Regions from separate parts of the Guggenheimella bovis genome, predicted to be linked through region 2. Evidence: riboswitches for the same ligand, from Rfam matches in the RefSeq annotation. Region 2 holds a riboswitch; each other region holds the start of a gene.
The links. Region 2 has a riboswitch for cobalamin ahead of ACUB3H_RS06055 (energy-coupling factor ABC transporter permease). Riboswitches for the same ligand answer to the same signal wherever they lie in the genome.

Region 1 (10,440 bases), 570 kb from region 2:
GTCTAAGAGTTGAGGCCTTAAATCGCCTTCTTCTGGATTCATCGTGCCCACAAGAACAAAACGCGCTGGATGAGAATAACTTACGCCCTCTCGCTCAATTGTATTCACCCCCATTGCAGCGCTATCTAAGAGAATGTCGACAATATGATCGTCCAAGAGATTGATTTCATCAACATAAAGAATGTTTCCATTCGCTTCTGCGAGAATACCAGGTTCAAACTCCTTTTCCCCTTCTCTTATCGCTTTTTCAATATTTAAAGATCCCACTACGCGATCTTCCGTTGCACTGATTGGGAGTTCTATCACTCGTCTCGTGTACTTTCCGAGAACTTTGGTGTCTAGTTTCTGGCATTCTTCACAGAAATCGATATCATCGAAGCGGCAATGAAATTTACACCCTTTAACGACATCGACCTCATCCATCAATTCGCAAAGACCACGTACGGCAGTACTTTTAGCTGTTCCTTTTTCACCGCGTATGAGTACACCACCAATTTTAGGATTGATCAAATTTAATATAAGTGCCAACTTCATATCCTCTTGTCCTACAATTGCACTAAATGGATACGTTATTTTTTTCTTCATGATTCCCCCTATATTGTGTTTTTATTACTTCAGAAATCGTCTGAAATACGGGCTTACCTAACTTCAAAGCATAATCCCTTAGCTCGTCTTGAAATTGATTATATTCGCCTACTTCAACCCCAACATCGAGGACGCAGGGGCATCCATTAATGATTTCCTTTGCACGCTGAAGGGCCACCTGCTCCACTGGGCAAAATGCTTTCGTAAGAACCATATCCGAACTTAAAAATTTAGCAACCTGACAGTCGACGTCGTTTGAAAATAGGATGCCTGTGGCGAAGGGGATGCGGTGCTTTTGAAGGACTCGGTAAGCGCGAATACCTTTTCCCATTCCACCTAGGATGAATACTCTTGGTTTTCCCGAAGTTCGATGAAGCTCGATGGAGCCAAACATGCTGTTATAACTACCTTTTTCAAGCCCATAGAGTGATTGGACCATTTCATCTGAAAAAATCTCTTCCGGATTTCCTGCCACTCGAATGCAATCGCCTTTGATACAGATGACTGTGTCACTTATTTTTGCTGCTAGATCAATTTCATGCAGGCTCATGATGACTGCAACATCCTTCTCTGTAGCCATTCTTCGAAGGATATCTAAAAGCTCCACCTTATGGCGAATATCTAAAAAGCTTGTTGGCTCATCTAAAACAATGATCGATGGCTCCTGACAAATCGCTCGGGCGAGTAAAATGCGCTGCCGTTGTCCATCGCTGATATCTGTAAAGGGCTTGTCGGCTAACTCTAAGCCCTTCACCATTTTTAGACTTTCTTGAACGACGCGCTCATCTTCTGATGTGATCTTTCCAAAATGATTCGTATAAGGATACCTCCCCATACTTACGACCTCTTTACAAGTCATGAGGTCAGGATTGATTCGATCCGTTAGCATAACAGAAAGCTTTTTTGCTAACTCCTTATTCGAGCACTTTAGGATATTTTCACTGTCTATCGTTACCACACCACCAATTTCTTCAAGGTGCTTCGTTATCGTCTTTAAAATCGTCGACTTACCCGATCCATTGGGACCTATGAGAGTCATAATTTTCCCTTTTTCAACGGATAAGTTGATATCTTGAATTAAAATGTTTCCGTGATAGCCCACGGATAAATCCTTGGTTTCAAAATACATAGCATCTCCTATTGCTCAGCTGCACGACGTTTTAGCATAAGAAAAATCACAATGGGAGCTCCGAAAGCACTCGTCACCGTCCCAATAGCAAGCTCCGTTGGAGCAAAAGCAGTTCTGGCTATCAAATCACAGAACAAGCAGAAGACAGCTCCTGTAATAAAAGTAGTTGGAACAATTACTTTGGGATTTGAAGTTTTCATAAGTAATTTCGCTACCTGTGGAATTGCGATTCCTACAAAAGATATCGGCCCAGCAAAGGCTGTTACACAAGCTGATAAAATACTTGAAAAGGTAATCAAAGCCAATCGAAAAAGCTTGATGTTAACGCCCATACTCATGGCATAACCTTCTCCTAGCTGAAACGCATTCATCGGCTTCGAGATCAGTATGGAACAGAGAAGCGTAATAAATACAATGATCGAAGATAGCTTAACTGTCCCCCAGCTTGCTCCGTTAAAGCTTCCCATCGACCAGCTTGTTAGATTCGCAATATCCGTATCTTTAGCAAAGGCTATCGTAAAGTCTGTCACGGAAGAGCAAACATAACCAATCATAATACCTATCACCAAGAGCATCGGCATACTTCTCGCAAATTGAGAGAAAAAAAGCACCACAGCCATAACAAGAAGTGAGCCAATAAAAGCACTTAGCACCAATGTATATGGTGGAACATTCTTGTACTCTCCAAGTACAAAGACGATGACAAGGCCGACGATCATCTTTGCACCTGAAGAAATACCTAAGACGAACGGCCCAGCGATCGGGTTTCGGAAAAAGGTTTGAAGTAATAATCCCGATACGCTGAGCGCTCCGCCAAGTACTGTAGCTAGTAGAAGCCTTGGGAGTCGAAGTCTCCAAATAACATTACTCACGGTACTTCCGTGATCTTCGTTAAAAAATATGGTACGAAAAATCTTAACGAATGGAATAGACGCACTACCTGAGTTAATATTTAGTACAACCCCAACTATAAATAGAAGGAGTAGCAAAGAGAGTACGATGTGATAGCGCAGAAAATGATGATCATTTTTTGTTGCCAAAACAAATCTCCTCTCTAATGCAATTTTTTCATCGTTCTAGTTTCTTCTAAATCTGGATTTGAGATGACATCATGCATATCTTTGATCATGTTCGCAAGATTTACGATGTCTTGCGTGTATGAGGATGAAGTGATGTATAATCTTCCTTCTTTCACCGCTTTGAACTCTTTAAATAGATCATTTATTGCGTAGAAATCATCAATGTTCTTAACTTGGTCTTTAAAGTAGTTTAGATAGAATACGATATCCGCATCCTTACATCTCGTGTAAACTTCTTCGTAGTTCATTTTTTCGAGACCACTCTTTTGAGGATTCACATCCTTCATGATATACTCACCACCGGCAAGCTCTATCATTTTGGCCATGTAATCACCGCCATTGCGAGCACTTACAGTATTATTCGTTGGGCTCACATAGAACATAGCCACGGTTTTTCCGCTCTTAGGAACTTTCGATACCTCTTCGACCTTCTTTACGGAATCTAAAAAGAACTCATTGGCTTCTTTCTCTTTGTCTACAATGGCACCTATGAGCTTGATCCATTCGACTTTTCCTAGTGGATGGCCTTCCTTCGAGGAGGTTTCGATAATTACAGGAATTCCTAACTCTTCATATTTCTTTTGGATTTCTGGTTTTGAACTAAGCATGGTCGTATCGATCTCTAAATCAATGTTTAAACCTGTTAGCGTCTCAAAATCAGGTGCGCTATAACTTCCAGCAAATTTGATCTTGCCAGATTCAACTCGCTTTTTGATCTCATCGACAAACCACTTTTTGGCAGGAGTCCCAGTGGAAGCGACGCGATCTAGTCCGCCTATTGCATCACAGAGAGCGGCCATTCCAGTACTTACCATATGTATTCTTTGAATTGGAGCTTTTAAAATAACAACATCGCCATCTAGGCTAGACGGAGCTTCTTTTCCTTCTGGTACCAGGAGAAATTTTTTGTCAGGAGCACTACTTACGGTAAACATCTTGTAGCCATCTTTGTAATGAGTTAGCGTAAAATTTTTAGCGTAAAGGAGCTCTTCTTCGTGATCTAAAACTAATTCTGAATTCACTTCTTTTACAGGTTCGGAACTCGAAGTGCTTTCTGTAGTCGGCACGTCTCCCTTAGGTGTACAGCTCACTAAAAGAGTGAGAATGAGTAATAGACTAATCGTTCGTTTGAAAAATTGTTTCATGAATTCCCTTCTTTCTTATTCGGTCGAAAAGGGAAAAAAAAGACAATGGATAAAATCCACTGTCGGCTCATTGAAAATAAAACTTGCTTTTCCACATTTCCCACCGAAAGTGTTGGCATTGCAGATTAGCAGGTCTCCTGACTTAACATCAACCGATAACTCTCCTTCCCAGTTTCCCAGTGGCATCATGAGTCATCGTCCGTTTACAGTAGCGGGGGCTGTTGTGGATTCTCACCACATTCCCTTTTAAAACTTACGTTACAAATCTACTACGTTATTAATTTATATTATGAGGATAGCTTGCCTAAAAGGTTTTGTCAATACTATATGCTATTCTTTTCGAATCTCAAGGAGCTTCTGAAACACCTTCTTTGCTAGAGGTGCTGCACTCTTTGAAGCCGCTTTTCCTTCATTTTCAAGGATTACGGTTACGACATAGGACTCTTCACCACGTGTGACAAAACCTGTAAACCACGCGTGATCTTTCGCTCCTTCATTTTGTGCCGTACCGGTCTTTCCGAAGAATTGAATCGACTTCGAGCTCTTTAGGCCGTTTACTGAAGCCGTCTCCTTTAGTCCCTTTAAGAGAGGATCAAGTATCCGAGGTTCCACGGCTGTCCCTAGAACTTCAGGCTGTGTCACCGAGAGAATATTTCCTCCTGGACCGTGCCATTCGCTCACTAAATAGGGCTTTAAGAGCACGCCGTCGTTTGCGATCGCTTGAGAGATGAGGTGAATCTGAAGCGGTGTGACGACTGTCTTTCCTTGACCGAAGGAACTGGCTGCGAGTTCGCTCTTTTCCATCCCCTCATCAAACGATACCTTGCTCTTAGAAACAGGTAGGTCAAAGGGAATGCTCTTATTAAAGAGAAAGCGTTCACTGACTTCTTTAAGTTTCGCTGCTCCTGCCTCTACGCCTTTTTTACCAAAGTACGTATTGATACTGTACTTTAAGGCTTCGGTTAAACCGACTTCACCGTAACTTCTAGCGTCGTAGTTACCAAATTGGTATCCGCCGATCTTTTCTACACCCGTATCGTTATAAGAAAGGTCAATTCCTTTTTCTAGTATCGCGATCGAGGTCAAAACCTTCATGACAGACCCTGGTACGTAGAGTCCTTGAGTTGCACGGTTAATGAGCGGTGCATTTTCGTCGTCTACAAGCTGAGACCAGCTTTCTTTTAGTTGGTTTGGGTTAAAGGCAGGCCTATCGGTCATCGCGAGGATCGCTCCGGTCTTTGCATTTGAAACGATAATCGCACCCTTATGGTTTTTAAGTAGCTCAAAGCCGTAGGTCTGTAGCTCATTTTCTATTGTAAGATACATGTCGTTACCGACATCTTTATCGCGTAGTGCTTTTTTGAGCTCGCTAAAGAGACCACTTTCCGATACGCCTAGGAGATTTTTCGTAAAGGCCGATTCGAGACCGGTCTTACCAAAGCGCTCTGAAGAGTATCCAATGATGTGAGCGTAGCTATAAGGGTAGTAGTAGCTTCTCACATAGTTCTTTTCTACGAGCTTTGTATCTGCAAGGACCGTTCCATTGACGTCGTAGATAGACCCACGCCTGATCTCTCCTTCGTTTACGAGAAAGCGCGTATTGTTCGGATTCTTTTTTAGATCCTCAGCCATACTCATCTGAAAGTAGACGAGGTAGAAACTTAAAGATATGAAGAGCAGAACGACTCCAATGAGGAGTGCGATGATGCGTCTTTTATTGGTTCGCTTCATTTTTCTCCTCCTTTTCGAGCACCGGCTCTGAGGTAAATTGAAGCACCCCGAGAAGTAAGAAGCTCGTCAAAAGGCTCGAACCACCGTGCGCCATGAAAGGCAGTGTCATACCCGTCAAGGGAATGACCTTTAAGACGCCTCCGATCACGACAAAAGCCTGCATCACAAAGATCATAGAGACCGTTAATGAAAGGATGCGGTAGAAGCGATCGGGTTGGTTGAGGCTCACCTTAAGACCGCGGTAGAAGAGGATGAGATAAAGGAGTAGGACGCCTATTCCCATGAAGATTCCCATCTCTTCAATGAGGGCTGAAAAGAGAAAATCCGAGTAGCTAAAAGGTATGGTCTGAGGGTTTCCTAAGCCGAGTCCACGGCCAAAGAGACCTCCAGCCGAGACGCTAAAGAGGCTCTGAACAATCTGATAACCCTTTCCTGCTGCGTCTTCCCAAGGATTGAGCCAGATGTCAAAGCGCACGCGTACGTGGCGAAAGAGCTTATAAGCTAGAAAGAGTCCTACGCAGGCAAATAGGATATTTAATACGACAGGGATCCTCTTTCGATCGAAGCAAAGCTGCGTGCAGACAAAGGCTGCAAAGATCACAGCCGCCGTTCCAAGTTCCGTTTGCTTTACAAAGAGTCCCATTAACGCATAGGTCAAGATCATCGGTAAGTACGAGGCAAACCAACCTTTCATCTTATCCATGTTGGTATAATAGGACGCTAAGAAAAAGGCATAGGTGAGTTTCGAAAACTCTCCCGGTTGAAACTGAATGCCAGCGATGACGATCCAGTTTGTGGCTCCTCGAAGATTTCTACCAAAGAGAATCGTAACGACGATGAGAGCAATGGTCGCAAGGTAGAAAAACCAGGTCATGTGCTTCCAAAAATGGACTGAAAGTTTAAGCACAAAGTAGCTCAAAAAGAAGCACACGATGCCGAGTGCATAAAACATCAGCTGCTTTTCACCGAGTTCAGGACGAAGCCTGTAGATCATGAGGATTCCGATCGAAAAGAGCATGTTCGTGATCAAGATAAAGTAAGGCTCACCTAAAGTGAAGCGCTTAATTAAAAAGTTTGAAAGGTGACTCAGCACGATGAGAGCGATAGCAAAGGTCAAGCTCCTCATGTTAAAGCTCTTCGGGTCGTAATTCAACACGAGAAAGAGCCCTAAGATCTGAAACCAAAAGAGCAACCAGTTCGCGCTCAGATTGTACCGAGTACGCTTTCTTTCGAGTCGTCTCTCGGTAATAATTCTACTCATTCGATTGCTCCAAGAGGAAAAGCGTTTCTAATCCAGCAAAGCTTATGATATCCTTATCATGAATAACGGTTGGACTTGTGACGCGTTTTCCGTTTACAAAGGTCCCATTTTGGCTATCTAAATCATTGATATACCAATTCCCATCCTCTTCAAAGAGATGCGCATGTTTCTTTGAAAGGTAACCGGAAGGAAGCGCAATCGTATTGACACCACTTCTTCCGATCGATTCATTATCACTTAAAAGGTACTCTCGACGAAGTCCAAAGAGCATCTGATCCTTTCTGTGAATGATGAGTAAGATCGCATCTCCCTCACTCGGTACGAGCATCGTCTGCTGTAGATCGAGATAGATCATGCGTACAATGAGATAGATGAAATAGAGTACAATAAAGACAAAGACGTATCGTAAGATACTGCTAAAAATCGTATATAGGTCGATGTTACCTATGATGGGAGCATGTAAAAGCTCCTCTATGGTTGTAATAAACTGTTCCATAATTCTCTCCTGTTCCCATTATATCATGGGTCCTTAGGCCTCGAAAGAAGGTGATCCGATGGATGAAAAAACGACTCCTGCAAGCTACTTTTACTTATTCTGGTTGATGTTTAAACTCTCCCTTTTGACCTTTGGAGGAGGCTATGTAATCATCTCCCTCCTACAAAAGGAACTCGTGGAGAACAAAAAACTCCTGACAAGCCGCGAGATGATGAATATGACGGCGATTAGCCAGAGCGCTCCAGGAGCGGTAGCAATTAACGCTTCTCTCATTGTAGGCTACCGCCTAAAGGGCTTCAAGGGAGCCCTCGTAAGTGTCGTCGGAGCGGTTCTTCCACCGCTACTCGTCATCACCGGTATCAGCTTTTTCTATACAGCTTTTAAAACGAACGTCATCCTAAGAGTTGCCCTTCGAGGCACGCAGGCTGCCGTTGCTGCAATCCTTTTAGATGTTGCCATCGCCCTCTTCCATCAGCTCTGGCAAGGAAAGGATTACTTCAACATTCTCATCATGTGCTTTAGCTTTGCACTCATCTTGCTCTTAAAACTAAACCCTGTTTTAGTCCTTTTAGGCTGTGCTGTCATCGCACTCCTTCGCTATGAGTATAAAGCTTATAAGAATCGAGACCACAATGCTACTACTTAAATTATTTTGGGCCTTTTTTCAAGTAGGACTGTTCTCGATCGGTGGCGGTTATGCATCGATGCCTATCATCGAACGTCAAGTGATCGATTACAACAACTGGCTTACGATGGCAGACTTTACAGACCTCATTACGATCAGCTGGATGACACCTGGTCCAATAGCCATTAACTCCGCAACCTTCGTAGGTCTACAAGTTGCAGGATTTAAGGGAGCCCTCATAGCAACTCTGGGTACGGTCCTTCCCTCTGTCATTATCGTACTGGCACTTGCTTATCTCTATTACAAGTACAATAACGTAAAGAGCATCCAATCCTTACTCATCGGTCTCCATCCGGCCGTAAGCGCCATGATTAGTTCCGTCGCAGTAAGCCTCATGACCTTTACGATCTTAGAAGACATCACACCTGGATCCCCTGTCTCCTTTAATCCCATAGGACTTGGACTCTTCCTCCTATGCTTCTTAGTCCTTCGCCTAAAGAAAAAGATCTCCCCACTCGCACTGATGGGTGCATCTAGTCTCATTGGGGCGATCCTTTACTCTCTGTTTCCTCAATTTTAGGTTGAACCTTAGGTATCGTGAAGTAGAATTCGACGCCGTTTTCGCGGTTTAAAAAGCCAATTTCTCCGCCGTGAGCATCGATGATCCCTCGGTTAATGGCGAGACCCAATCCACTCCCTTTTCTTCTCGTTCTCGACTTATCGAGCTTCGAGAAGCTCTTCCAGATGTTTTCTTTTTGATCCTCTGGAATTCTAGGTCCTTCGTTTAATACCGACACGTAGGCACTTTCACCTCGGTCTTCTAAGCGAACGACGATGGGTGTATCTTCGTATCCGTGGACCTCGGCATTAATGAGGTAGTTATCTAAAACTTGTGTAAGGGCACGCTCGTCCCCTTCAACCGTTACATCGACTCCCTCGACTTCAAAGCTTCGCTTAGGATCAATCTTTTGAAAACGAACGACACAGAAGTGAACGAGTTCTAAAAGCTTCACTTGATCGAGCTTAAGCTTGAGTTGTCCGAGTTCACGCTGCATGACGAGGATTAAATCTTGAACGAGCTCTGCCATGCGGTCGGTTTCTTCAATAATCGTTTCGTAATACGTCTCTTCATCTTTAGGATCTACGAGGTTGTACTTAAGACTCTCGGTGTATCCCTTAATGATGCCAAGAGGCGTTTTAAATTCATGCGAAACGGTCGCCATAAATTCCTTACGCACTTTATCGATCTCGGTGAGCTTACTGAGATCACTTTGAAGCGTATCAATGGTCGTCGAAAGCTTATCGCTAATAGCGTTGACATTTCGACCAAGTTCACTGATCTCGTCGAATCCCTTGGCTTTAAAACGATCGGAAAAGTCGAGCTCTGCCATGCGCTTTGTCTGCTTTTGAAGGTAAAGAATCGGTCGAACGGTTCGTGTGACAAGGAAGTATAGGACGATGGCTCCGAGTAAACCTAAACCTAAGCCCACGAGTACTAAGAAGTGGTTACTCACCCGAACATTACGATCCGTTAAGGCAAAGGGCTTGTACATGGAAACGATCAGCTTGTCTGAAATGAGGTCGACGTAGATGAGCGTACCTCCTCGGTTGTTATCGCGTTCGATAAAGCCGAGCTGATCGTGATTATACGTGATATTTCGCATGTGGGTACTCATTCGAGTCCCTCTAGCACTCGTCGCGATCGTTCGAAGCTCTGGATAATCGTGAAGAGTCGCTTGAATACCCGTCTCCTCACTCTTTTCTACGAGGAAGGTCTCTGTAAGTTCTCCCTTGTCGACTCGCTCCTTAATCTCTTCAAAGTATTCGAGCATGAGCTTTTTATCGGTCGCTAAAGAGTAGGACTTAAAAAGAGAGGCATTCAAAAGAACGGTCAAGGAAATGATCAGTAAAATGACCGCTAAGAAGGTTAAAAAGATTTTCGTCTGAATGGAGTGCCACTTCATGATACGGCTTCCCAGCGATAACCGTAACCGTAGATGGTTTTAATCATAGCGCCATAATCTCCAAGTTTAGAGCGAAGGCGTTTGACGTGTGTATCGACGTTTCTTCCGTCACCCTCAAAGGCCATGCCCCAAACGCTATCGATAATCTGATCGCGACTTAGAGCAACGCCTTCGTTTTTCATAAAGTAGACGAGTAGTTGATACTCGTTTGGAGTCAAATCGACTTCTTTTCCTGCAATGGAAACGGTGCGCTTATCGATATTTACCATGAGGTCACCTTGCTTTAAGACTTGTTCTTCGGTGAGCCTTTTTCTTCTCAAGTTTGCTGCTATTCTCGACTGAAAGACGGGATAGCTAAAGGGCTTTGTGATGTAGTCGTCTGCACCGATACGAAGTCCTTCAATCTCACTATTTTCATCCCCTAA
Region 2 (10,440 bases):
TAGAATGCCTCGCATAGCTCCTCCTTTCTGTAGAAAAGCTTATCTTCTTCAATGATTCCCTTCTTTTGTAGTAGCTTTGAGATGAGATAAAATACAGGAAGTTCGAGATTCGCTTCATTTACAAGCGCTTCATTGCTAAAAAACGCTTCCTTTTTCCCATCAAAAAGAATCCTGCCTTCATGTAATACGACGACGCGCGTCGCAAACTGCCAAACAAAATTCATATCGTGTGTCGCTACGACAAAGGTCTTATCAATCGATTCGAGATACGATTCCATGACAGTCCTTTGATATGGGTCGAGGCTCGACTCCGGTTCATCGATTAAAAGCACTTTGGGATCTGTCACGAGAACGCTCGCAAGGTTTACTCGTTTCTTCTCCCCTCCACTTAAGTGGTAGACGACTCTCTCCTCAAAGCCTTCCAAAGAAAAGCGCTTACAGAGCATCTCCACTCGCTTTTCAATAATCTCTTCATCGGTTTTTTGATTCACTGCAGAGAAACTGATCTCTTCAAAGACAGTCGGTGCAATCATCATGGTATCGGGATCTTGAAAGAGAAAACCGATCTCGCGTCGAAGCGTTCTCAAAAAGGTCTTATCCTTTGAGTACGGCTGTCCTTTAAAGGAGAGCTTTCCTTTTTTAGCATGCTCTAACCCTATGAGTAGGCTTAAAAGCGTCGATTTTCCCGATCCATTGGAGCCGATCAGACAGACGCGCTCTCCTTCTTCTATGGTTAATTCAATATCCTTTAATACGAGATCGTCTTCATAGGAAAAGGATACATCAGATAATTGAAACAACGATACCTCCTGAAAGTAGCATGAGTTCGAGGAGAAGTCCTAAAGAAACGCGTGGATCTTTTTTCCTAGTAAGAAACTCGATTCGTTCTCCGACATTTCTCGTCTCTAAGGCTCTGCTATGTAAGGTACTAAAGTGCATGCTTTTCATAAAGATGGAGACGCCTTGAAGGGCAGCCGTCTTAACGTTTAGGGAACCCCCTCGGACACGCACTGCTCTTGAGACTTCGTGAGAGTGCTTTAAAAAGACAAAGATGTCGTGATGAATGAGATACAAGAGGTCGACCACGAGCTTTGGCAGTTTTCCAGATAAAAAGGTGATGAGTTCATGCATAGGGGTCATAAGTAAAAAGCTTAGGAGCGTTGTAAAGGCTACAAAAGCACGTAGGCTTATGAGAATGACGCTCTCGTAGCTAAGTTCACTCAAGCGGAAAGCAACGATACTTAAAAGCACATAGGTCATAGGTAGTGCCATGACTTCGATCATGTGCTTAAGCTTAATCTTAGATAGAAGCGTAAAGAAGACCTCTAAGATTAAGACTCCTAGTAAGAAAGGAAGCGAATCGATCACAAGCACGGCTATCATGTGAAAGGCAAAAAACAAGACCTTAAGCCCTGTTTTTTGCCCAATGAGTGCGTGATTCTGTTGAATGCGCTCAATTCGAAGGTGATGACTTTCATGTAGGATGTAAAACATCACGATGACAAGAAAGACACCCATATGAATTCTTTCTGTTCGACCGTAAAATAGGCTTACAAACGCTATAACCGAAAGCGCTCCTTTAAAGAGCTTCGACTTCATGATGCTTCATGCGGTAGCGCGTGACAAAACCGCCCATGATGTAGCCTATGACAAAAGCACCGAGAGCTGCTTGTAGTGCAAAGAGAAGACTCTCGGTCTCTCCTCCTGGAGGTTCCATGATGGGCTCTGCCCAAGGCTCATAACCAGGATTCACTTCTTCTACGACTTCTTCTGCGACACCGTCTGCACCTGCAAATTCACTGTCTTTAATAAAAAGAAGGGGTGTAACGGCAATGACGACGGCTAATAACAATAATAGAAATGCTTTTTTCATGTCTTACCTCTCATATCCTAAACGCTTGAGTTCGGGTGCTGCATACTTTTCTAAGGCCATGACGAGAATGACACTGACGAGGCCTTCGATGATTGCAAGTGGAATCTGTGTCACCGCAAAGACCATTAAAAATTTTGTGAGTGATGTCATGAAGCCCACGCCAGCTCCTTGGTGCATGAGTGCAAGCTGAACGCTTGTGACGACATAAGTCGTGAGGTTACCAAGAGCTACGGCAAGAAAGATACTAAAGTGCTTCGGAGCTTTCATCTTGTTCATCATTTTATAGATCACAGCACTTACGATCGGTCCAACAATGGCCATACTGAAAGTGTTAGCTCCAAGTGTTGTAAGTCCTCCATGGGCGAGCAGTACCGCTTGAAAGAGAAGTACGATGAGACCTAAGAGAGCGATGGGAGACGCTCCAAAGAGGACTGCTCCTAAACCTGTTCCTGTCGGATGGGAGCTAGAACCTGTAACCGATGGAATCTTTAATGCACTTAAAACGAAGATAAAGGCACCCATCATCGCTAAGAGCGATACGGTTTCACGGCGCTCACTTACGATGCGTTTCATGGAAAAGTAGCTATGTATTAAAAACGGAAGACACACAGCTCCCCAAGCGATACAGAAGGGAAGCGATAAGTATCCTTCCATGATGTGCATGCCACTGGCTGTGGGAACGATTCCAAAACCAAAGGCAACCACGAGTGCGAGTACGAGTAACGATTTCTCTTTTTTTGTCATCTTATCCTCCTTTGACAAATGACCTGTTGTCTTAGGAATAAGGGCACAAAAAAACTGCTATGAAAATAGCAGTGTTTAACTCCCAACACACTCTATTTTCCTGTAGAGCTTTGATGTGTAAAAAGATCAGCTGGTATTCTGACTCGGAGATCTCAGACATTCTACGCCTTCCCAGTTTCCCAGTGGCATCAGTAGAATTCTCCCTCCTTACAGCGGCAGGACCGTTCAAGATTTGCACTTGATTCCCATGTGTATTCACACGCTTGATCTTTGATCCTTATTCAGTTCTATTTAAGCATAAGGGATGAACGAAAGACTGTCAACACTATAGTTGAAACTCTAAAATCCCTCGTAGCCAATTTTTACAAAGTGGGACCCAAAGAGAAAAGTCTCGATCAACGTTTCTCGAATGATTCGATAAGCCTGTGCCTTCACTTAGACCGTGTAGTCCCTTTCTAAAGAGGTGTGCTTCCACGTCACAGCCAGCTTTTAATAACTCTGTCACGTAGTGCGACGTCGTGTAACTCGGAATGAGTTCATCGTCTTTTAAGTAAGCGATAAAGAGAGGTGGGTTGTCTTTCTTTATGAGCTTTTCAGGATCCTTCTCCTCTTCGTAGTTTGAGATCATGGCACCTATGGGAAATTCTACGTCGTAGTCAATTTCTCCATAAGCTTTAATCATTTCTCCAAAGGCTGCAATCGGATAGATCGAAACTGTAGCCTTCGCTTTGATGTATTCGCTCGACTGATAGACGAGTGCTAAATGGCCCCCTGCACTAAAGCCCATAATGGCAATCTTCTCTGTGTCGACTGAGAATTCTTGGGAATTTTTGAGAATATACTCCATCGCTTCCTTCACATCGATTAGAGGATTAGGGTATATCGACTCCTCACCCGTTCGATACTTTAGGACAAAGACCTGGTAACCTTCCATCAAAAAATGAAGTGCTACAGGTTCTCCCTCTCGCTTCGATACGTACATGTAACTTCCACCGGGAAGGATTAAGAGTGCAGGACGCTTTACTGGCTTCCAGTTTTCATCCTCTGTCTTTTTGTCAAAGAGGTAGCTTGTAAGTACACCACCACTTTGAAGGTTCGTGGTATCTATCTTCATTTGATCACTATCCTTTCTAAAATTTCTTTGGAATAACGCTCGACAATCTCTTTATTTTTAGCCATGACATATGTAATGACAGTCGCATCTTTATCTTTTAAATAATGGATGTAGATTCTCGCTTCGCTTTTCTCTACGGGATAATCTTCGCCCTCATAGGACGGGCTTCCATACTGGAGGTAGCCTGTAAAAAATCCCTTTTTCTTATGAAGCGGACTGTTGGTCTCAACGGTTGCATCGATTCGAACCATTCCCCGGGTCTCTTTTCGTTCCATCTCTAGAACGCAAAATACACCATCCATTTTCCCAATCGACGGTAGAACGAGCATCGTCTGATCGTATCGAAAGCTCTCTAGAATCTCTTCCTCCGTTCGCATTCCCTCTAAAAGATAGGCTCCAAAGTGGGAATTATACGTATCACTTTCACGGTGATAGAAGTTTGAACGGAAGTGTTCAAATTTTCCAAAGTTATAGTAGATCGTAAGTTTATCCGTGTCAAAGCGTTTCATCCCTAGGCTAAAGTCAGGATGACTGGGAAAACTGATCGAAACATCGTGTTTCTTAAAGAGATCATGGTGACTTAAAATAGATTGAAGCTTTACGAGACTCGTGCCACGGAGTTCGGTGGGAATGAGAAGAAAGAGAAGCAGTCCAAAAGCCAAGAAAAAAGCTCTCTTTTTAAGAGAGCTTTTCTTAGTCATTCATTGCTTTCAGGACAGCTTCTTTGTCAAAGCCTACGATGACTTCATCGCCAATGACGAAGGTCGGAACGCCCATCACCTTTAGCTCTCTGAATTCCTTCATAGCTTCTGGATCGTTGCTGACGTTACGCTCTGTATAAGGAATGCCTTCCTTTGAGAGATAATCCTTTGCCGTATAACAATGAGGACAAGTTGAACTTGTATACAATTTAATTTCTTTCATTTTATACCTCCAATTTCTACCTACTAATACCCCGAATTGAATTCTTCAACCTGTATTGTCTCAGTATTTCCTCCAAGCTCTTTATTCTCGTCTCCACTGTAGAATTTCCAGCCGAAAAAGCTACGTGCCATGATCTTGAGTTTACTGGAGCTGCCGTCTCCCTCGCGCACCATCTTTCCTTCGACAAACTTTTTATAATGGAACTTATAGCGTTCGACAAAGGAGATGTAGATCGTTCCTTTTTCAGCAAAATACTCGAAGGAGTCGTTGTCAAAGGTCACAGAGATTGGAGTAATTTCAAGATACTCTTTTCTTTCGATGCGAGCATTCATCTCATCGTTTAGTCGCGCGTGGTCGGGACTATTATTCATGACCGTGCCGTAGTAGAAGAGCTGGTTGTGATAGTTTGCATCTCGATCTTCTCTCACATAGGTGAGCATGAGATTCTTTAAGTACTTCACAGTACCTTCCTCTACGGGCCCTATCGTAAAGCGACCAGGAGAGACGTTGCTCTTTTCGATGGCAAGATTCGTCTTCACTTCAAGAGCACGTTGAGGGGAGACAATTTGCACTTTATCGGTCTCCTCTAAAGGAAGGAGGAGAAGATCGGAGGATTTGAAATCAGAAACCGTTCCAATCTCCTTATCATTCACAAAGATCACTTGATCGAGTGGATACTCTTTTAAGCTCATAGCATTTGGGAAGGTAAAATCGTGGCTCTTTTGATCGACGATCCATTCATCGCTCATGGCTGTACCTAGCTTATTGCGATAGACGAGAGATATGCTAGAGCCTCTTTTTATAAGGCCAAGCTGGTTTGAATCCTTTACCTTTTTCTCTGTGCTCTTTCCATTCATGACGATCGTTGCCTGAGGAAAGTCCTTCGGAATCTCTACATCAATATAATCCTTCTCTAGGTCAATTCGTAAAGAAGGAGCTTTTGTCTCAAAACGCGTGAGCTTTACAGGAATACTAAGGCTCTTTTCTCCATCCTCGATCGAGAGCTCATAGATGCCCGGTGTCATATATCCCCATTCCTTTAGTGCTTTCGGTTCAATCGTCTCTTTCTTCTTTTGAAGCGTCACCGTAAGCCTTCGATCGAGATTGGAAAGGCTTAAGTTTAAAGGATTAAGCTTTAGTCCATACTTCGTAAAGGTGAGCGCTTTTCCGTTCTTTACGACCTCGACGTCTCCTCCACCTTTATAGAGCGTATCTTTTAGGTATCTCACGTAGTTGGGATCCTTTAGAAGCTCTAAAAAGTTCTTCTGATCCTGAAGCGGAAAAGATCCCTCTACAAAGAAGGAAAAGAATCCGCTCTTATCGGGCTCATCGAGCACGCTGTTGACGCTCTTTAGGAAGCTTTCTTTACTAAAGGTATCTCTTCCGATGAAGTAGACGGAAAGTCCGATGAAAAGAAGCACAGCAAAAAGAATGGCAAGACCAAGTAAGGTGCCATTCTTTTTCGGTTCTTCGATGAGAACCTCTGCATCTTTTTTCATTCTTTTCTTTTGGTTATATTTGGGTTCTGGTATTTTTGAAGGCTTCTTTTCTTCCATCATTACCTTTCAAAGGGGAATTTGAAATCGAGCTCTAGCTTATCGCGTACAGCGATAAATTCCTTCTGAACAGCGTCATTAATCGGAACGCCCGTCTCTTTTCTTTCGAGCCAGACTTCATATTCCTTTTCTCCTGCAGTGAAAATACGTGTATGACCCTTGGCTTTTTTCGAAGCACGTAGTTCTCTTAAGATATCTCCTGCAACCTTTTTAAATCCTTCTGCACCCATAAAGGCTTCGGTGTCGATCACGAGGAAGAAATGGCCTAAGCCAAAGGGTACCTTGTTTCCATCCTGATCGAGACCATTTAGCATGTGGAGGAAGTTTCCTTGCTGGAGTGCTGCAGAGAGGATCTCTACGACTGTTGCATAGCCGTATCCTTTGTATCCTGCAAGCTCTTCCCCAACACCTCCAAGTGGTGCTAGTGCTGCTTTTCCTGCGACAAGATCCTTTAAGATCTCTTTCGAATCAGTAAGTGTCGAACCGTCTTCACCGATGACCATGCCGGCTGGCGTATCTTTACCGCTTCTTGCGTAGTATTCGATCTTACCGCGCTGAACGATACTCGTCGCACAGTCTAGAACAAAGGGGAAATCTTCATCGGTTGGCATACCAAAGGTCAAGGGGTTTGTTCCTAGCATATTTTCTACGCCAAAGGTCGGTGCGATCGAGGGACGTGCGTTCGTTCCTGTGATACCGATCATTTTTTCTTTCGTAGCCATCGTCACGTAGTATCCTGCGATACCGTAGTGCGTGGAGTTTCTAACGGCAACCATTCCCATGCCGTACTTCTTGGCTTTTTCGATAGCCATTTCCATGGCTTTTTTTGATGCCACCATGCCCATGCCGTGGTTGGCGTCGAGGACAGCCGTCGTTGGCGTCTCCTTTAGAATGTCGATCTTTGTAACAGGCTGTTGAATGCCTGCGATAATGCGGTCGACGTAGATCGGTTTAAAACGGTTGACTCCGTGACTTTCGATGCCTCTGCGGTCGCTCTCTAAAAGAACATCGCTACAAAAGCGAGCATCTTCACTCGGCACACCGAGCTTTTCAAAAGCTAGACGCATAAACGTATCGAGTGATTCGAAATCCATATTGAATGTAGACATAAGGCCCTCCTGTTCCTTTTTTACCCTCTGGTGTGACGATACATCAAAGCATTGACGATGGCTGCAGCTACGTTACTTCCACCTTTTCTTCCACGGTTTACGATATAGGGAACCTTTGATAGAAGAATGAGTTCCTTCGACTGCACGACATTGACAAAACCGACGGGAACGCCGATGATAAGCGCTGGATTAATCTCTTGCCTTACGATGAGTTCATAGAGCTCGATCAAGGCCGTCGGAGCATTTCCTATAGCAAAGATGAGTGGTCCTTCGAGAGAAGCGGCCTTTTTCATGCTCTCTTTCGAGCGCGTCGTACCGTTGGCCTTGGCATGTTCTCTTACATCCTCATCTCCGATAAAGCACACGGCCTTTAGACCAAGCTTTTCTAGGGCTTTTTTATTAATACCACTTAACGCCATAGTGGTGTCTGTGACGATGGTCGCATGCTCTTTAAACGCCTTATCGGCTGACGCTAAGACATCCTCTGAAAAGGTGAGTGTTTCTTCATATTCAAAGTCAGCGGTCGTATGAATGACACGCATTAAAATCGGTAAAAGATCCGGATCGATCGAGCTCTTCATTTCGCTCTTAATGAGTTCAAAGCTTCGCTTTTCAATTTCTTCTGGAAGTACGCGTTCTAGTTCGATCATGGGACTCCTTTCTTATATCTATATTTAAGATCATTAGCTTCAAATGTTGTTATTTAAATCGTACTTGTTTTCATTTTCCTTGTCAACGTGGTAGAATAGATGCGCTTTAAAGGAGAACTATGGAAAACGAACTACGTAAAAAACTCGGAAAAAACAAGTGGTCGATCGCAACCCAAGGTATTCTAGTAGGCGTTTTAGCAGGACTCTTCTCCGTCCTCTATCGCATCGTCATACGAGAAGCCCTAAAAGCTTCCAAGGGAATCTACGCTTATCTCGCTTCTACCCCTCTTATGATTCTTCCCTTTCTACTCCTCATCGTTACCTTTGGGCTTATGGTCGGTTACCTCATAAAAAATGAACCGATGGCTTCATCAAGTGGCATTCCTCAGACAAAGGGAATCATCCTCTACGGTCTCTACATCGAACCCATTAAAACACTTGTCGTGCGCTTTCTAGGCGGTGCACTCGCGGTCCTCTTTGGACTCAGTGTCGGTAGAGAAGGGCCTTCGATACATATTGGAGCAAGTGCTGGTAAGATCGTTTCCAAAGGACTCGATTCCAATGCCGTAGAAACGAAGTGCCTCGTGACAGGAGGTGCTGCGGCAGGTCTTGCTGCTGCTTTTAATGCGCCGATCTCGGGAATTCTCTTTACGCTCGAGGAGATTCACCGCTCCTTTTCGAGCGTCGTCCTTCTCACGGCAACCTCTGCTGCCCTTTCAGCAGACTTTGTAAGTAAGGTCATCTTTGGACTCAAACCTGTCCTTATGTTCTTACCCTTAAAAGAGCTTCCCCTTTCTTATTATGCTCTTTTAATTCCCGTCGGTATCATCTCAGGAATCGCAGGAATCCTCATCAATAAGTGCTTCTTAGGATTTCAGAAACTCTTTAAGAAGCTTCCCATTACCTTTAGGCCCATTCTATCCTTTCTCATTGCGCTTCCTGTAGGACTCTTTCTACCGTCGCTTTTAGGTGGAGGCGATGAACTCATCCACTTAAGCGAGCTACAAAGCACTCCGCTTAAGGTACTCGCAATCCTCTTTCTAGGAAAGCTCCTCTTTACCTCGACGAGCTTTGCCTCAGGTGTACCTGGAGGGATCTTTCTTCCGATCCTTTCGATCGGTGCCCTCTTTGCAGGAACCTTAGGAAAAGTATTCCTTTACTTTGGCCTTCCCGCAGATCTCCTCCCCTTTATCGCGATCGCTGGAATGGCAGGAGCACTAGGAGCTACCGTAAAAGCACCGCTAACGGCCGTACTTCTTACGGCGGAGATGACGGGTTCGCTTGTACACTTACTACCTGTAGCCCTTTGTGTCTTCGTTGCACTCTTTGTAAGCGATAAACTGAAGAACCCCGCCATCTACGACGTCCTCTTGGACCGCTACTTAGAGACCAATGGAAAACGCCTCACCTTAGGTAGGCGAGGCGCGATTCAAGGATTAATCGTAGAAGTGGGTAGTGCGATAGAAAATAAGGAACTTAAAAACATCTCTATTCCTAAAGGCGACCTCATCATCGAACTCAGAAGAAACGATGAAGAGATGATTCCGAAGGGAGATACCAGGATCCTCGCTGGTGACTACCTCGTCGTCCTTCTTCAGGATGACGAAAAGCGCGGAAAGGATCGCTGGATGGAACTTACGAAGTCTTCCTTCGAAGTTCTGTAAGTGAAAGGCTTAAAAGACTTATAAGGCCACTAATGACGATAAAGTAGATGGCTTTTTCGTAGCCGATCCAGGTGACGAGTAAACCCATGAGCTGATTAAAGAGCATATTTCCAATGGGACTAATGGCAAGGACGCCAGCTAAGACCATGGACCTTCTCTTCGTAAAGTCCTTAGGAATCATGAGGACAAAGCTCGGGAAGATGATCGAAAAGAAGAAGCCACTTAAACTAATGAGATAGCGGAAGGGGCCGTCGAGAACGATGCCCAAAAAGATACACGTGACTCCAAGTGAAAGACCGATTAAAACGGTCTTTTTTTCTTCTCCTCGTAAAAACATGCCACCTAAGAAGCGTCCTAAAGCTAAGAGGATGAAGAAGAACGTCATGACTAACGCACCGCTTCCAGGCGTCGCTCCCCTCACCTCGTGAAGATAGTCGACAAGCCAGCTTGCAAGCCCTTGCTCTGCAAAGACATAAGTCGTTAGGCTCAAGACGTAGAGCAAAAAGAGCGGATCTTTTATTAGAGATATGAAGTGAACTTCTTTCTCTTCACTCTTTTCTTCATCAGGGTAACTTACTCCTAATAGAGCGATAAAAATGAGGGTCGTTAGGATCGCAAGCACGAGGTAGATCTTATGAAAGTCGATTCCTAAGTCGACGAGATGACCTGGGATGTTCTGTCCCATGGCAGCTCCTATCGCATAACAGAAGTGCAAAATATTTACGATAAAGACGGGACTCTTTAAGTCGATGAGGCTAACGAGCACGTTTGAAGTGACGTTATTCACTCCTAGGGCAAAGTTTACA
Region 3 (10,440 bases), 1.1 Mb from region 2:
ATCGACGCCGCTCGCTTTGGCACGGTCCTCTCCCAAGTAAAGTAGGTTTAAGTCTTTCCAGTAGAAAAGAAAAGAAAGGCTACCTAGGATTAAAGGAACCGATAGATACGTAAGTTCTTTCATTTGAATCCCGTTTAAGCTTCCCATGGTCCAAAAGATGATGCGTTCCATCCGCTCTCTATTAAGAGCGACGATGAGGCTCGTCGTACTACTTAGGAGAAAGCTCAATGCGATACCTGCTAAGATGAGCGTGGTGCCGTTTAGAAGCCCTCTTTTTTTCCCGATGGAAAAGACTATAAGGACAGAACCGATGGCACCTCCAAAGGATAGTAGAAGTGTTAAAATAGCTCCTCCGTTTAGGATGAAGCTTACGCTTGCTCCTAGGGCTGCACCGGCACTCACACCTAACATGTAGGGGTCTGCCATGGGATTATTTAGTACCGACTGAAAGACAGCTCCGCTCGATGCAAGACCCATGCCGATGAGGACAGCTGCAATGGCTCTTGGAAGCCTTAGCTTGAATAAAATGAGCCTCGCTGTTTCATCGGTGGGTGTAAAGATTTCTTTTAGAGAGATCGATTCTGAACCTATGATAAGGGAAGCGATAAATATGAGGATAAAAGCCAGACTAATAAAAATCAGTCCGGCTTTTTTGGAGCGAATCATTATTTCACCAAGTCTGGATGTAAGATCTTAGCAAGCTCTAAGATACCTTCCGCAATGCGAGGTCCTTGGATCTCTAAAAGGTCAGCTTCGATCTCAAAGATTTTTCCTTCTTTAACAGCAGTTAAATCCTTATAACCATCTGTTTCTTGAAGCTTCTCTTTGACACCCATGCCCTGTCCTACAATGATCACTTGAGGATTTCCCTTAATGATCGATTCGAGGTTAAAGCTCCAACCTTGAGCATCCTTCGCAATGTTATCTCCACCAGCGATCATTAGCATGTCGTGGATGAAGGTATCACCTGTTGCTGCAAAGTCACCATCCTTACCAACGCTTACTGGATAATAGACTGTAACTGGTGTAGCATCCTTTACCATGTTTGCTACTTCTTCGATTTTGGCTTTCATGTCAGCTGTGACCTTTTGGCCTTCTTCTTTATGACCAGTGAGGTTCGCGATTGTTTCGATTATTTCGAATGTCTTATCGACTTTTGTTGCATTTTGTAAAACAAGAGCCTTTACGCCAGCTTCAGCTAACTTCTTCGTCACTTCTTCATTGGGGTTTGCTAGAAGTACGACATCAGGCTTCGCTGTAATAATCTTTTCTACATCTGGTTCAAGCATGCTACCGATACTTGGAATCTCAGCTGCTTCCTTTGGATATTCACAGTAATCTGTGCGTCCAACGACTTGCTTTCCAGCGCCTACAGCAAAGAGAATCTCTGTCATGTTTGGAGCGAGAGATACCACCTTTTCTACAGGCTTTTCAAAGGTTACTTCTGTACCTAAAGAATCTGTTACTTTAATGGGTTCAGCGGATTCACTGACAGGTTCTGTAGATTCTTGAGGTGTTACTGTTTCTGTACTTTGTGGCTCACCTGATGGAACCGCTTTCGTACATGCGACGAGTCCAGTGACAATCATTAAGACGACGAGTAGTAGTGACAGTTTCTTTTTCATGTTTTCTCCTAAAATTAAAAAATGCTTCCACCAGGGAAGCAAGCTAGCTCATCTCCTGGTGAGTGATAGTTTTTCCATGTATCTGACTTATCTTTCGAATCACAGTGGCCGGACCGTATCGGATTCACACCGATTTCCATGGTTACATCTTATGTTTCTCTAATTTTATCATAAAATAACACGCTGTCAAATGCGTGTGCTATGATGTGTTAGAGGTACATTATGTTTGATAGTTATTTTATAGAAAACTGGATCCTAGAAGCGAACGTGCTTTTAAATCAACGCGTTCAAAAGCTTTGGATGGCAGAAGGAAATAAATTCGTTTTAAAATTCAAGGGCGATCTGTTTCTACTCATAGACCTGGGAGCAGAGAGCTACCATCTTGGGCTTCTTTCAAGTAAACCCGACTTAAAATACATTCAACCCGCTCACTTAATGCCTTGGCGAAGTGCCCTCGAAAACGCCAAGATCCTTTCGATCGAGCAGATGTTTTTTGATCGCACGGTGAAGTTTAAACTTCTCTCATCAAACCAACTCTTTGAAACGGTCGAATGGAGTCTCTATATCGAGCTCATGGGTCGCCACAGCAACATGATCCTAACCGATGAAGAGGATGTGGTCTTAAGGGCGATAAAGCTCTCTTCGAATGAAAGCCATCTCGTTTTGACGCATGAGAAGTATGAAGTACTTAAGAGCGATAAAGAGGTCTGTAAGGATGTTTATGAGCCCTTTGATGAAACGAGAGCCCTAGACTTTAAAGGCTTTCATAAGAGGCTCATTAAACTCCTACCGGATAATGTAAAGAGTGGAACCTTTGCTGACGTTCATCGCTTCTTATTAGAACAAAAATCACCTACGCTTTACCTAAAAGAAGATCAGATTGTTGACTTTCATTCCTTTGAGAATGAGAAGCTTGAAACCAAAGAGGTCTCTTCCCTCTCTGAAGCCATGGAACTCTTCTATGCTTCGAGAAAGAAAGAGAATACGGCACCAGAAGCTGCGAAGAATTTCTTACACCTTGTAAAGGGACGAATCGATTCGTTGGAGCTAAAAAAAGAAAAGCTCTTTAAGACGCTTAAGGACTTCGAGCTTTGCGATCGCTATCGACTCTATGGAGATCTCATTTATGCGAATCTCTATCTTTTAAAGGGACATGAAAAAGAGCTTCTCGCAAAGGATTTTGAATCAGATGAGGAGATTCTCATTCCACTCGATCCACAAAAGACTCCTGTACAAAATGCCATTTATTACCACGAGCGCTACCGTAAGGAACTGCGTGGGCAAAACTACGTCAAGGAGCAACTTGAAGAAGCCGACAAGGAACTTGAAATATTAGCTCAAATTCAATACGATCTCTCTCAGCTATCGACGAAAGAAGAGATCGATGAAGTGCGATCGGAGCTCGTACGGATCGGTGTCATCAAAAAGAAAAGAGTTCAAGCGAAAGAACAGCAAAGTAAGCCGCATCTCTTTGAATACGAGGGAATTAGATTTTACGTCGGTAAGAATAGCTCACAGAATGAAGCGCTCTCCATCCGTTCGAAAAATAAGAACAGGACCTGGTTTCATGCGAAAAACATCCCTGGTAGTCACGTACTAGCAGATGCTCCCTTAGAGAATTTAAAAGAAGACCACATTCACTTTGGTGCAATGCTCGCAGCCCATTTTTCAAAGGCTTCGGAGAGCCCTAACGTTCCTGTCGATTATACGAAGCTTTCTTTTGTAAAAAAGCCCAGTGGCTCCCCCACGGGTTTTGTGAATTATACGAATCAAAAGACGCGTTATGTAACGAAGGATCTACAGCAAATTCTACAAAGAAAAAAAGACCATTAGGTCTTTTTTTGTTGGAGCTGATGGTCAGAGTCGAACTGACAACCTGCGGTTTACGATACCGCTGCTCTGCCATTGAGCCACATCAGCAAAATTAGATTCTTTACACCAGATAAACACAAAATTCGTCGGTGTTACCTTCTAATCTTACCACAACCTTTTCCTTTTGTGAAGTAGGAATATTTTTTCCGACGTAATCAGCTCGAATCGGTAATTCTCTATGACCGCGGTCTACGAGAACAGCCGCTTCAATCTGCTTCGGTCGACCTAAATCGAAGAGTAATTCGATCGCTGCTCGAAAGGTTCTTCCCGTATAGAGAACGTCATCGACTAAAATGATCTTTTTATTCGTAATATCAAAAGGTAGATGCGTTCTGTCTCCCGTAACGACTCGTTCGTCATCTCGATATTTTCCAATATCAACAAAGCCGATCGGAACATCGGCTCCTTCTAAGCGGTCGAGTTGTTCTTTGATGAACTTTGCGATCCATTCGCCGTTTGTATAGATACCGATGAGTACGAGTTCATCGACTCCCTTGTGGCGCTCTATGATCTCATAGCTTAAGCGCTTTAACGTGCGCTCGATGGAATCGTGTTCCATGATAATCGTTTTGTAGTTCATACTTGCCTCATTTTTTGAAGAAAGGACTGAAAGTATTCAGGCGGATCGACGCTAAAGTCATAGCTTTTACCATTTTCATCGGTAAAGCCAAGTTCTATCGCATGGAGATACTGACCGTCTTTTTTTATCTTCGATTTTTTCATGCCGTAGACGGGATCTCCTACGATGGGATGGTTTAGATACTTTAGATGAACGCGAATTTGATGCGTTCTTCCAGTAAAGAGTGTACAGCGAACGAGCGTGTAGTTTTGAAAGCGCTCTATAACTTCTACGAGCGTCTTTGCGTATCGTCCACTAGGATCTACCGTAAAAGCCTTTCGGTTCGTTTCGCTACGAGCGATCGCTTCTTCTACGACGATCTCGTCTTCTTTTATGACACCTTCTACGATCGCAACATAACACCTTTTTAAGTCATGTGCTTTAAAGAGTCGACTAAAGTATTCATGGGCTTCATTGGTCTTTGTAATGAGAAGTACGCCTGAAGTGTCCTTATCCATTCGGTGGACGATTCCAGGGCGAATCGTGTCCTTTTCATTACTCAGAGAATTCATGTGGTATAAAAGAGCGTTCACAAGCGTTCCATCAGGGTGACCTGGTGCAGGATGAACGACTACCCCACGTTCTTTATTGACTATGGCAAAGCGATCGTTTTCATAGAGGATCTCTAAGGGTAAGTTCTCCCCTTCTAGCTCGGTGGGTTCCTTTTCGATGACTTCCATCATTACTTTGTCCCCTACCTCACAGAGATACGACTTTTTAACGACCTTGCCGTTCACTTGAACGAGACCTTCTTTTAAAAATTGTTGGAGCTGATTTCTCGTAAAATCGGTAAGCGTTCCAAGGACGAGATCAATTCTCTCGCCTTGAAACGCTTCCGTAATTTCAAACTTTTTTTGGCTCATTGAACCTTTTCCACTTTAATTTGTGTCGGTTGTCCATTTAATACTAAGTTTTCACCGTCGTTTTGAGCTTCCTTAAGTTCTGTCGCAAGGACTTCGGTCTTAATGAAGCCATCGTAGAGCTTAATGGCTTCTACAAACTCAGGTGTACTCGTGTAGGTGACTTTGATCTTATCAGAAACATTTAAGTCCATGGCTTTACGTGTTTGCTGAATATTTGAAACAAATTCTCTCGCGTAACCTTCTTTTACGAGTTCATCGCCTAAGGAGGTATCTAAGATGACATAGAGATCTTGCTCTGTCATGACATTGTAGTTTTCTTTCGCCGTTACCGTCACGTCGATGTGTTCTTTCGAGAACTCGAAAGCTTCACCGCCAAGGTCAAAGGTGACCTTTTCTCCTGCACGGAGTTTTCTACTTAGTTCCTTCGGATCTCTCTGCTTGAGTTCCTTTTGGAAGAGTCCCATCTTGCTACCTAAGATCGGTCCGAGGACAGGGAAAACGGGCTTAAGCTGGAAGTTTAAGTACTCTGCGTCGTCTTCGATGTAGTCGATTGCTTTCACATTCAACTCTTCCATGATGACGTCTTCTAAGCTAGAAAGTTCATCCTTTAATGTCTTACTTAAGAGGACTCGAGAAAGTGGCTGACGTACCTTAATCGATACGCTTTCACGCGATGCACGTCCGAGCTGAACGATAGTCTTTGCCATCTCCATCTTCTTCATAAGCTGTTCGTCGATGAGTGTTTCGTCATGCTTAGGGAAGTTCGCTAGGTGAACAGAGACTTCATTCGTAAGTGCACGGTAAATCTCTTCCGAAACGAACGGCACGATCGGTGCAGACAGAAGTGTCACGGTCTTTAAGACTTCATAGGTCGTTCTAAAGACAGCCTTTTTATCCTCAGTCATACCACTTTGCCAGAAGCGTCTTCTGGAGCGGCGGATGTACCAGTTACTGAGGTCGTCGTTCACGTAGTCTTGAATGAGACGTGTGACGATCGTTAGGTCAAAGCTCTCATAGGCATTCGTCACGTCTTGAATGAGTTTATTCGTTTTACTTAGAATCCAACGGTCGAGTTCACTGCGATCCTTTGGTTCGATTTCAAGCTTTGAAGCATCGATAGAGTCGTAGTTTGCATAGAGGCTAAAGAGGTTATAGACGTTCTTCAAGGTGTTAAAGAACTTACTTAAAACTTCCTTTACACCTGCAATGTCGAACTTTGTGGGCTGCCAAGCGGGTGACGTGTAGTTTAGATACCAGCGCACAGCATCGGCACCGTATTGCTCAAAGAGGTCGAAGGGGTTAATCGTATTTCCTACGTGCTTACTCATCTTCTTTCCGTCTTTATCTAAGAGCATGTCGTTTACGAGCACGTTCTTATAAGGCGCTTTTCCCGTGATGAGGGTTGAAATCGATAGAAGCGAGTTAAACCAACCGCGCGTCTGGTCGATACCTTCAGAGATGAAGTCTGCTGGGAAGTACTCATCAAAATCGTCCTGATGTTCAAAAGGCCAGTGAAGCTGTGCAAAAGGCATTGCACCTGAGTCAAACCAAACGTCGATGACATAAGGTACGCGCTTCATGGGCTTACCACATTCAGGGCAAGTGATCTCGACCTCATCGACGTAAGGTCTGTGAAGGTCGATCGTATCGATGGGTTTTGTCGCCATCTTTTTAAGCTCTTCAATGGAACCGATGGCGTGCTTATGGCCGTCTTCACAGATCCAGATCGGTAGTGGTGTTCCCCAGTAGCGACTTCTAGATAGTGCCCAGTCCTTCATGTTTTCGAGCCAGTTACCGAAGCGCTTTTCTCCGATGTAGTCAGGATACCAGTTGACGGTGTTGTTATTTGCTACGAGTTCCTTACGGAACTTACTCATCTCGATATACCAGCTTGGTGCTGCGTAGTAAAGAAGTGGTGTATCACATCTCCAGCAGTGTGGGTAGTTGTGATCGATGCGTTGCTTCTTATAAAGCTTTCCGTTTTCACGAAGCCAGGTGACGATGTCTTCATCGGCATCCATGACAAAACGGCCCTTCCAAGGTGTTTCTGTGAATTTTCCTTCTTCGTTAACGGGTTGAAGCATAGGAGCGTCGTACTTACGTCCGAGCTGATAGTCGTCTTCACCGAAAGCAGGTGCTGTATGAACAATACCTGTACCGTCTGTGAGTGTGACATAATCGCCTACCGTTACATAATAAGCCTTTTTATTCGGCTTTACGAAGTCCATGATGGGTTCATACTCGACGTATTCGAGGCTCTTACCAGGGAAGGTCTCTAAGATCTTAACATCTTCTCCCATGACTTGACCAATAAGTTCTTTTGCCATGATGAAGACGTGTCCACCCTGCTCGACTCTTGCATATTCAGCGTCAGGATTAACAGTTAAGAGGACGTTTGAAGGGAGAGTCCAAGGTGTCGTCGTCCAGACGAGGAAATACTCTTCTTTATCTTTTCTCTTAAAGGCAACCGTTACGGTCTCTTGCTTACGGTCTTTATATCCTTGTGCCACTTCGTGCGATGCAAGACCTGTTCCACAGCGAGTACAGTAAGGTAGAATGCGGTTTCCTTCGTAGATGAGGCCCTTATCAAAGATTCGCTTTAAGAGCGCCCATACGCTTTCGATGTAGTCATTTTGAAGCGTGACATAAGGATGATCGAGGTCGATGAGATATGCCATCTCCTCTGTCATTTCGCGCCAAATAGCCTCGTATTCGAAAACGCTTTCACGGCACTTCTCAATGAACTTATCGATACCATACGCTTCGATATCTTTTTTATTGTGTAGACCTAACTTCTTTTCTACTTCAATTTCTACCGGTAGTCCATGCGTATCCCAACCGGCTTTTCTACGTACGTAAAAGCCCTGCATGTTCTTATAACGGCAGATGGAATCTTTTAGTGTTCTTGCGATCACGTGGTGAAGACCTGGTTTTCCGTTAGCTGTTGGTGGTCCTTCAAAGAAGACGAAGTTCTTCTGTCCTTCTCTCGTTCTCAGTGTTTCGTGTAGTAGATCAATTTCTTTCCAGTAGAGAGACTGGGCTCTTTCAGCATTCTTGATCGATGAATCGATGAGCTTTGGATACATTTTTCCTCCTAAAAAATAAAAACCATCGGTAGATAGGGACGACGGATCGCGGTACCACCCTATTTGCCAATGGCCACTTAATAAAATATTCCTTCATGAAGTGATATTCAAATTGCTTTCGTACAGGTTCTCAGCTTCTCCTGCTCTCTTTGACGAAGGGACAATTCGACGTTGTCTTCTGGATGTCTAGATGAAGTTGTAAAGTATTGTTTCAGCAATTTGTAAGAATACCATCGCAAATAAAGGACTTAGATCGAATGCAGAAGGCCCGAAAAGCTTCATTTGAAGATTTCTAAAGGGAGCTTCAATAGGCTCTGTTAGAAGCCCTAGCATGCGTCGAATCATATGCGTTTCTGGGATAAACCAGCTTAAAATTGCATGAATGAGAATGACATATTGGTAATAGCCTAGAAAGTTCGCAAAGAGAAGGGCTAGTTGCTCACGCATTAATATGTCGTTCCCTCTGATGTTACAGGCTTATTAGAAATGTTATTCATGATATCGATGCCGTGTGGAACGACGATAAAGATTTCGTTAGCAATCTTACTGATATCAGCGTCGAGTGCATAAGCAGCACCTTCACAGATGTTGATGATCTTTGCAGCCACAAAATCGTCTGTGTCTTCAAAGTTTAAGATGACAGGGCGACCAGCTCGAATGTCATCGATGATCGATGTACTCTCTCTGTGATCAAGAGGTGTGTACTTACAGATGACCACTTTATTATCCTGAGGTATACGTTCTTGGTAGACAGGCTTTTGAACGGTTGTACGACGTTCGCGTGGTGCTTCCCACTCAGGCTTTCTTTCAACTGGTTCTGCCTGCTCGTAACGCTTGCGCTCAGGACGAGTTTCTACGACTTCTTCTTGAGGTGCATCGGTCTCGTCAAGTTCAATGCCGAAAAAGTGCTTTACTTTATCGCCGAAGTTGTTCATTCTTCCTCCTTGGAATAAAGGGCAGTTCCTACACGAACCATGTTGGAACCTTCCTCTAGTGCAATCATGTAGTCATTACTCATGCCCATGGATAGAGTATTCATATACTCTTTATTATAGTCAGACTGCTTGTAACTGTCAAAGAGTTCTTTCATTTTCTTAAAGTAAATACGTGTATCTTCTGGATTCTCTTCCAGTGGAGCCATCATCATGAAACCGTGAATCTCAATATTTTCTAATTGACTGATCTCTTTCATGGCTTCTTCTAGCTCTTCTTCAAAGAATCCAAACTTGCTCTCTTCTTTGGCAATGTTCACTTGAACGAGGATCGCTTGTTTCTTTCCGATCTCTCCTGCTCTTAAGTCGATCTCTTTTGCTAAGCGCACACTATCGACAGAATGAATGAGGTCTACGGATTCGATAATTTCCTTGACCTTATTTCTCTGAAGATGACCGATAAAGTGAATGACAGGTTCTCCAATAAGGTAAGGGAGCTTGTCTTTTAAAGTCTGTGCCTTGTTTTCACCGATGTTTTTCACACCGAGTCGAACGACCTCGTTGGTCTGAAAGATATCGACAAACTTCGTCACTGCGACCAGCGTGACCTTATCGACGGTTTTATGTGCTTCAATCGTTTCTAATACTTTTTGAATGTTTTGCTCTAGCATTTATTTTCCCTCCACAATCTGATCATATAAACTGATCGTCTTTGTCTGCGTTACCTTTCCATCGGCATCGACGGTAGAGAAGTAATCGCTTTCTACAATACATTCGTCTTGGAACGTTTCAAGGATCTTAATGGGTACGAATGTCTTTTGAAAATTGTTCTTTAAAAGATAAACACCGAGTTGTTTATCCTTTTCTATGATCGATGAATTCTTGATCGCAAGTCCCTTCCTCTTTTGGATGGTGAGTGTGATCTTTAAGAATCGCTCGTTTTGAAGATTTGGGACGTCCTCTGTCACCTTTAATACAATACCAAACTTGTTTCCATAGGGAAAGATATCGTCGATAATGGGCTTCACGCTGTAACCATTTACGACCGCTGCAATGCGCTTTCCTGTCGAGAAGCTTTTTGCCGTCTCTTCGTCTGCAAGGAAAACAAAGAAGAATTCTCTGTTATCGACGATTCGAAGAAAGGGCTCGTTCGCTTTGACTTCGGTAAGGGTTTTTCCTGGTGGATGAGGCTTTAGTTCATCGTACTGGATTAAGAAGATATTTCCCGTTTGATATAAGGGATCGTCTGTGGCCATGGTGGTCGAAACGAGACCAGCCGTAGGGCTTTGGATGAGAAGCTTTCCTCCCCCGTACTCTCCCGTACTTACGACCTCACTGAGTTCAAGCTGCTTTTGCTCTTCATATGCTTTTTTTATGAGTAAAAGCCTCTTTAACTGCTTTTCAACGTCCTGAACTTGATCGTATTTATTTTCCTTAACGAGG

Region 1: linked by a shared signal. The riboswitch ahead of ACUB3H_RS03320 (ABC transporter substrate-binding protein) and the one ahead of ACUB3H_RS06055 (energy-coupling factor ABC transporter permease) in region 2 are both predicted to bind cobalamin.
Region 3: linked by a shared signal. The riboswitch ahead of ACUB3H_RS00560 (ABC transporter substrate-binding protein) and the one ahead of ACUB3H_RS06055 (energy-coupling factor ABC transporter permease) in region 2 are both predicted to bind cobalamin.

What each region holds. Positions count from the first base shown of each region.
Region 1 is NZ_JBQWTF010000001.1:641,007-651,446, forward strand. Features, by position in the region: gene ACUB3H_RS03305 (ATP-binding protein) at 1-585, opposite strand, end outside; gene ACUB3H_RS03310 (ABC transporter ATP-binding protein) at 557-1,714, opposite strand; gene ACUB3H_RS03315 (FecCD family ABC transporter permease) at 1,723-2,754, opposite strand; gene ACUB3H_RS03320 (ABC transporter substrate-binding protein) at 2,769-3,938, opposite strand; cobalamin riboswitch at 4,049-4,219, opposite strand; gene ACUB3H_RS03325 (peptidoglycan D,D-transpeptidase FtsI family protein) at 4,269-5,669, opposite strand; gene ACUB3H_RS03330 (FtsW/RodA/SpoVE family cell cycle protein) at 5,653-6,930, opposite strand; gene ACUB3H_RS03335 (FHA domain-containing protein) at 6,923-7,426, opposite strand; gene ACUB3H_RS03340 (chromate transporter) at 7,485-8,072, shown strand; gene ACUB3H_RS03345 (chromate transporter) at 8,059-8,631, shown strand; gene ACUB3H_RS03350 (sensor histidine kinase) at 8,591-10,015, opposite strand; gene ACUB3H_RS03355 (response regulator transcription factor) at 10,012-10,440, opposite strand, start outside.
Region 2 is NZ_JBQWTF010000001.1:1,207,253-1,217,692, reverse strand. Features, by position in the region: gene ACUB3H_RS06070 (energy-coupling factor ABC transporter ATP-binding protein) at 1-800, opposite strand, end outside; gene ACUB3H_RS06075 (sirohydrochlorin cobaltochelatase) at 1-15, opposite strand, end outside; gene ACUB3H_RS06065 (energy-coupling factor transporter transmembrane component T family protein) at 784-1,599, opposite strand; gene ACUB3H_RS06060 (energy-coupling factor ABC transporter substrate-binding protein) at 1,580-1,873, opposite strand; gene ACUB3H_RS06055 (energy-coupling factor ABC transporter permease) at 1,877-2,617, opposite strand; cobalamin riboswitch at 2,730-2,899, opposite strand; gene ACUB3H_RS06050 (alpha/beta hydrolase) at 2,943-3,731, opposite strand; gene ACUB3H_RS06045 (hypothetical protein) at 3,728-4,432, opposite strand; gene ACUB3H_RS06040 (glutaredoxin family protein) at 4,425-4,655, opposite strand; gene ACUB3H_RS06035 (zinc ribbon domain-containing protein) at 4,679-6,154, opposite strand; gene ACUB3H_RS06030 (Ldh family oxidoreductase) at 6,214-7,320, opposite strand; gene ACUB3H_RS06025 (precorrin-8X methylmutase) at 7,341-7,970, opposite strand; gene ACUB3H_RS06020 (ClC family H(+)/Cl(-) exchange transporter) at 8,090-9,634, shown strand; gene ACUB3H_RS06015 (MFS transporter) at 9,606-10,440, opposite strand, start outside.
Region 3 is NZ_JBQWTF010000001.1:88,328-98,767, reverse strand. Features, by position in the region: gene ACUB3H_RS00565 (FecCD family ABC transporter permease) at 1-666, opposite strand, end outside; gene ACUB3H_RS00560 (ABC transporter substrate-binding protein) at 666-1,625, opposite strand; cobalamin riboswitch at 1,682-1,818, opposite strand; gene ACUB3H_RS00555 (Rqc2 family fibronectin-binding protein) at 1,848-3,458, shown strand; tRNA gene ACUB3H_RS00550 (tRNA-Thr) at 3,471-3,545, opposite strand; gene pyrR (bifunctional pyr operon transcriptional regulator/uracil phosphoribosyltransferase PyrR) at 3,559-4,077, opposite strand; gene ACUB3H_RS00540 (RluA family pseudouridine synthase) at 4,074-4,979, opposite strand; gene ileS (isoleucine--tRNA ligase) at 4,976-8,065, opposite strand; gene ACUB3H_RS00530 (YggT family protein) at 8,252-8,512, opposite strand; gene ACUB3H_RS00525 (cell division protein SepF) at 8,512-9,000, opposite strand; gene ACUB3H_RS00520 (YggS family pyridoxal phosphate-dependent enzyme) at 8,997-9,668, opposite strand; gene ACUB3H_RS00515 (HlyD family efflux transporter periplasmic adaptor subunit) at 9,669-10,440, opposite strand, start outside.